Regions from separate parts of the Lysinibacillus sp. UGB7 genome, predicted to be linked through region 1. Evidence: riboswitches for the same ligand, from Rfam matches in the RefSeq annotation. Region 1 holds a riboswitch; the other holds the start of a gene.
What was found. Region 1 has a riboswitch for cobalamin ahead of ACOMCU_RS12065 (ABC transporter substrate-binding protein). Riboswitches for the same ligand answer to the same signal wherever they lie in the genome.

Region 1 (3,428 bases):
TGCCCGTCATGGCGAATTTTAAATACCTCACCTTGAAACGGTTCGTCTTTTTTATATTTAGTCTCAGTGAGAAGGGAAAGTTGCATCAAAAATTCCTTGATGCCAATATCTTTTAAGGCAGACCCGAAAAAGCAAGGGAAGGCTAGCTCTTCCTTGATCATTGTTTGCAAACGGGTTAGACAAGTATGGTTCTCTAGCGTTTCAGCGAGAAAAGCATCGAGTAACTGTTCATCTCGCTCAGCAAGCCACTCCTTCATTTGACTCGATATAGAGTCAGTGCGGAGCGGTTCATTTATTAACAAAACATCAGCAGAAAATTCCTTTTGAAGCTGTTTCTTTACTGCTTCGACATCGGCCCCTTCACGATCGATTTTGTTGATAAAGAACAACGTTGGTACATGATACTGGCGTAGTAGCTGCCACACTGTTTCGGTATGGCCCTGTACGCCTTCGACTGCACTAACGACAAGAACGGCATAGTCCATGACACGTATCGCACGTTCCATTTCAGGAGAGAAATCCACATGCCCGGGCGTATCAATAAGCGTATATGTTTCATTGCCAACTTGCATGCGTGCTTGCTCAGCAAATATAGTAATGCCACGTGCACGTTCAATCGCATGATTATCTAAAAAAGTATCCTGGTGATCGACACGTCCGCGAGCTTGAATACTATTCGTATGATAAAGTAACTGCTCAGAGAATGTCGTTTTCCCTGCATCCACGTGAGCGAGTACGCCAATTGTTTTATACATAAAAATCCTCATTTCCATCGTACATTTCTCTTTATTGTAACAGAATTCACATAAAAAGATTTCGTGTGAAATAGTTAGTGTTTATGTTTAAATAGTGCTAGGTTATTAATCATTTTTATTATTGGATATTTTTGTGTGATTGCTATCAAATTTCACTTCTGCTAGTCTTTCAAGTAGAAATAAAATACATATTGGTGCAAATGGCTTTAGGTCATTTGCTTAAAAGGGAAATCGGTGCAAATCCGATGCTGTCCCGCAACTGTAAATGGGGAGTCTAGACTACATCCACTGTAGGAAACTATGGAAAGGAGTAGATGATGAGCCTAAGCCAGGATACCTGCCAATACATACATAATTTACTTCAGGCCACGAGGATGGCTGTAGTGACTGGTTGGAGAACCTGGATTAATTCACTATGATACCCTCTTGGAAACAAGGGGATTTTTTATGCCCTTTTTTAACGAATTGACGTCATAAGTCGTTATATTTGGGCTGAATGTTACTAGATTCAGTCAATAGAATATAGGTAGCAAAGAAGTCTTTGATTTCTTACTATACAGATTACATAACAAAGGGGAAAACAGACATGAACAAGTGGAAAGGCATATGGCTTATTCTTGTTATTGCGATGTTAAGCATTTTAGGTGCTTGCAACAGTAAGGATGAACAAGAATTAGCTGCGCAAAGTGAAAAGGTAGAACCAGCACAAGCTGAAACTACGGAAATAACGATGGAAAATAATGATACGAGGCAAGTTTATACAGAAGCGCCAAAAAAGGCGATTAGCTTAAATCAGCATGTCACAGAGATCATGCTGGCTCTAGGCCTAGAAGATTCAATGGTAGGTACAGCTTATTTAGATGACAAAATTTATGAGCCGTTACAAGCTGCATATGATAAAGTACCAGTTTTAGCTGAACAGTATCCATCGAAAGAACAAATAATTGATACAGAAGCTGATTTTTTATATGCAGGATGGAAAAGTGGTTTTAGTGAGAAGGGCGTTGGAACACCAGAAGAATTAGAGGCACTTGGTATCCACACATATTTACATACATCTTCTAGTATTACGAATCCAACGCTGGACGATATTTTCACCGATATTCGTAATATCGCATCCATTTTTCGAGTAGTGGATCGTGGGGAAGCTTTAATTGAGCAGATGACGAAAGAGGTAGAGTCTGTACGAGAAAAGCTACCACAAGATAAGGAAGCGCTACGAGTTCTTGTTTATGATAGTGGGGAAAAGGAAGTCTTTACAGCTGCACAAAACTTTATGAATGAGCTTGTTACAGTTGCCGGTGGTCACAATATCTTTGGCGATGTGGAATCAGGTTGGACAACTGTATCAAAAGAAGATGCAGTAGAACGTAATCCTGAAGTTATTGTTGTCATTGATTACGGTGCTACAACAGCCGAGGAAAAAATCAACTTTCTAAAAAATGATCCAGCGTTAAAAGAAACTGCAGCCGTAACTAATGAGCGCTTTGTTATTTTACCGCTATCAGCAGCATCAGAAGGGGTACGTGCAGCAGAGGCGATTCAAATTTTAGCGCAAGGATTCTATCCGGAGAATTTTTAACTCTTAAGCACAAAAGAAAATGAAATCCAAAAAGTAAATTTGTAATTAAAATGGGCTAGCAATTTGCTAGCTCTTTTTCATAGGGGGAGAGATTGGTGAACGCATTTCGTAATAATATTCCTGAAAAAACATTTGCAACACTCAATGCCAATGGAGAATTTGCACGTCTAGCCGTGAGTCCTGGTATGATTAATAAACACTATACGCCAGCCCAATTTCAAAAAATTGCGGAAGTTGTTGGTGAGGGTGGGGCCATTAAATATTCTGCATCGTACAGTATCCTTTTATCTGTACCTACGAATGGTGTGGAGCAAGCGATTAAGACATTACAACAAGCTGGCTTGTATATAGCAAAACAAGGTTCAATTGTTGCGATGAAGGCCTGTGATTTTTGCGATGGCGATAAAATGGAGGCCGCTGCGATTACAGAACAATTATACATTGCATTGGAAGGTTTAGAAGTTCCGAAAAGGTTACGATTAAATGTCAACGGTTGTGCATCCGCCTGCTATAATGCGATATATGATGATATTGGACTTGTTTATCAGAAGGACAGCTTTGACATCTATTTAGGTGCAGTTCCAATGGGTGTTCATGCACAAGCGGGTACATTATTTGCCAAACGTGTGTCGATTCAACATATAGAAGTCTTGCTTCATCAAATTATCACCCTATATAAAGACTATGCGCGTCCAGAAGAGCCGTTTTATAAATTTTACCGTAGAACAAATACCGCTGCATTTTGGCAACATCTAAAAAACGGGTGACTCGAAAAGAGCCACCCGTTTTTTTAGTTTAGTTTTTGAATAAAAACAACCTTTAAATAATTGAACTCAGGAAATTCACGAGGTACGCGGAAGTCCTTTGGTAGGCCGAATTCTTCAACAATTTTATAGCGAGTATTTGTTTCCTTGAATGCTTGGTCAATAAAACCTCTAAACTTTTTTATGCCAAAGCTTGCGTTATTCGTTGACGCCACTATAATGCCATTTTTCTCTGTAATGTCGATTGCATCCATTAATAATTTAGGATAGTCCTTGGCAGTTGAAAACGTTATTTGCTTTGTACGTGCAAAGCTAGGTGGATCTAAA
Region 2 (3,428 bases), on a different contig from region 1:
ATGTACGAAAGCTGTCACGTCGAGTGGTTGTCAACGCTTACACCATTCGATAAGATGAAGGTAATGTGAGTAGGGAGTGTGTTAATATGAAAAACAAAGTAACAGGGCTTGTACTACTACTTGTCTTAACAACAGTGCTTAGTGCATGTGGCAATGTGAAGTTTAAGGCCGATTATAGTATGGAAATACAGGATTTTGATCATGTCAATCAGCGTGGAGAAAAGGTCTCTTTAGAAAGCTTGAAAGGGAAACCATGGTTAGGTATGTATGTTTTCACAAATTGCACTTCAATTTGCCCGCCAATGTCGTTTAATATGACACAGGTACAAGAAAAGCTGAAAGAAAAAGGTGTAGAAGATTATAATATAGTTGCTTTTTCAATTGACCCAGAAGTGGATACGCCCGAAGTATTAGCAGATTATTTAGCACATTATAATGTGCCAGATGAGTCGAAATGGAATCTTCTTACAGGTTATGCACAGTCATATATTGAGCAATTTGCCCAAAAATCAACGAAAATATGGGTGAAGGATGATCCGAACAGCGACCAAGTTATCCATGGATCTCAATTTTTCTTAGTGGATAAAGATGGCGTTCTCGTGAAAATGTATAACGGTTATTCTGAGGATGAAGATGTACCAATCGATACAATCGCTGGGGATATCGAAACATATATTGAAGAAAACTTATAACAGAAAGCTAGTGCTATTGTAAAGTAGCACTAGCTTTTTTTGTACGCGCTAAAGGAAATTTAGTGTTTCGTGGATAATCTGATGACTTCCGCGTGGTATTCGTTGTCGAAAGTGACCTATAAAAATGAGTAACTGGAAAAGGTGTTCCGCTAAAAGGTTGAGTGGGAAATTTTCCTGAAATCGCATTCTGCTTCATTCGTCCTTCGTTTATAATTGTAGAGGTAAGAGCAACGTTACAGTTTAAGGCGAAGGGGAGATGTTGTTGTATGACTATGGGTGAAACATATTTAAAAGTTGTACTCGAAAGATTTACACGTGTCAAAGTGGATGGCGATAAAACACTCGCACAATTAAACAATGAGCAATTGCATTGGGCTTTTAATGAAGATTCGAATAGCATTGCCGTCATTGTCAAACATGTTAGTGGGAATATGATTTCCAGATGGACGGATTTTTTAACAACGGATGGTGAGAAAACTACAAGGAATCGTGATGATGAATTTAATGATAGTTTGGACTCAAAAGAAGTGATATTAGCGACGTGGGAAAAAGGCTGGCAAGTGTTTCTGGATGCACTACAGGGGGTAACAGAAGCTGATTTATTAAGGTCAGTGACGATTAGAGGACAGCAACATACGGTCATAGATGCCATTGAAAGACAAATGGCACATTACGCTTCACATGTTGGTCAAATTGTCTATATTGCTAAGCAAATTAAGGGCGACGAATGGAAAACGTTAAGTATTCCACGAGGACAATCTCAAGCTTTCACAGATGCGATGTTGAAAGAACATCAAAAATAGCAAGGAGCCGCCTCACGGGAGTGTTGGCGGCTTTTTTCAAAAATAATAATCAAAACTTCAAAACTTTATTATATTCAGAAAATAAAATTGACGACGGAAATTGAGCATGTTATGTTTATTACTAATTTAATATCTAACATTACAAGTTTGTGTGAAGAATATCCACATGATTAAAAGGAAAATGGGTGTAAATCCCATGCTGTCCCGCAGCTGTAAATGAGGAGTTTAGTTTCAAGTATTACTGAGTATGCTTTTATAATGTACTTGGGAAGGTGAAGCAAGATGACGATTCATAAGCCAGTATGCCTGCTTGTAATAAGATTCATTGGAGATCTACGAAAGATAGGGAGATGGATGGAGAGCCTTTTTATAGCGAGTTTTTCTGTCCTTATTCTACTGGAATAAGGTTTTTTTTATGCCTTTTTCTATCTGGAGATAATGTATTCTTGAAGGTGGTGTAAATGAAGGAAAACCAATTATATGATGTTTGGTGGAAGGAGCCAAATGGCGGCGAAGCAACAATGGAAGAAGAGCATGGGCTTTGACATTGGGAAAAAGTACTGGAGATGATACTTGAGAGCGACTTAACGAACAAGTCGATATTAGATTTTGGCTGTAATCAAGGGGGAGTTTTAAGATATTTGTATCGGGAACGACCTTTTGCTCAAGTGATTTAGCGATCGATTCCATAGCTGTTGCCAATGCTCGTAAAGCCGATTTGCCCCTTAGCTATTTTGCTACAACGAGTATTGCACAATTCTCACAAAAATTTAATATTGCCACCAGCATATCCGTTATTTATTTAATAAGCGATTTAGCAGCACATGCAAAAGAAATAAAAGCAGCCTTAAAGCCAGAGGGTGTCTATATTGCAACATTTTCAGACTATCGGAACAATCCGAGTATGAAAAATATTGAGAAAATCATTCGTCAATTTGGCACGACTAAAATGAATTTACATATGTTAGATGACATCGCATCCGCATTTTTTGCCGAAGGGTTTGATGTGGAAGTAAGGCGCATGTTACCAAGCGGGTATATCCCACTCGATAAAAATGAGCGATGGTTTTTAACAACAGAGGATCGGCTACATTTCGAATATGAAGAAGCTTTTATGTTTCGCATGGTAGCACCAAGAAAATAGATTGGGAGCAATGATTATGAGTATAAAAAAGAATATATACCCATTGATGTTAGCGCTGATTATGATCGTATTAGTAGGCTGTTCTAGTGCTAATGATAGTGATGGGAAAACACAAAATGCCACAAAAAATGATGACAAGATGTTGACCATCGGATGGCCTTTAGATATAGGGCCATTAAATCCACATACTTATTTACCGAACCAAATGACTGCGCAGGTAATGGTCTATGAATCATTAGTGGAATATAACGATGATGGGACAGTCTCTCCAAAATTAGCGGAAAGCTGGGATATTTCAGAAGATAAAACAGCGTATGTATTTCATCTAAGAAAAGATGTAAAATATTCAGATGGAACTGCATTTAATGCTGATAATGTGATTCGCAATTTTGATGCTGTTTTAGCAAATCGAGACATGCATTCTTGGATGGGGATGGTCAACCACATTAAAGAAGTTGTCAAAGAGGATGATTTTACAGTCCGTCTACAGTTAGATGAACCCTATTATCCAGTGTTAAATGAATTGGCCTTTGTTCGTCCGTTCCGTTTTTTAGGGGATAATGGATTTCCAAAAAAGGACGCTACATATGAAAGCATACAAGCACCTGTTGGAACAGGTCCATGGGTGTTAACAGATTATAAAAAGGATGAATATGCGCTTTTTAGTCGCAACGAAAATTATTGGGGTGAAAAGCCGTTGGTAGATCAAGTGAAGGTGAAAATTATTCCTGATTCTGAATCTATCTCACTTGCCTTTGAAAATGAAGAATTAGACTTAATCTATGGTCG

Region 2: linked by a shared signal. The riboswitch ahead of ACOMCU_RS09010 (hypothetical protein) and the one ahead of ACOMCU_RS12065 (ABC transporter substrate-binding protein) in region 1 are both predicted to bind cobalamin.

What each region holds. Positions count from the first base shown of each region.
Region 1 is NZ_JBMGUV010000011.1:96,413-99,840, reverse strand. Features, by position in the region: partial or broken gene ACOMCU_RS12070 (GTP-binding protein) at 1-755, opposite strand, end outside; cobalamin riboswitch at 931-1,115, shown strand; gene ACOMCU_RS12065 (ABC transporter substrate-binding protein) at 1,342-2,337, shown strand; gene ACOMCU_RS12060 (precorrin-3B methylase) at 2,433-3,104, shown strand; gene ACOMCU_RS12055 (class I SAM-dependent rRNA methyltransferase) at 3,128-3,428, opposite strand, start outside.
Region 2 is NZ_JBMGUV010000007.1:181,909-185,336, forward strand. Features, by position in the region: gene ACOMCU_RS09000 (SCO family protein) at 87-692, shown strand; gene ACOMCU_RS09005 (DUF1572 family protein) at 959-1,495, shown strand; cobalamin riboswitch at 1,622-1,824, shown strand; gene ACOMCU_RS09010 (hypothetical protein) at 2,214-2,639, shown strand; gene nikA (nickel ABC transporter substrate-binding protein) at 2,656-3,428, shown strand, end outside.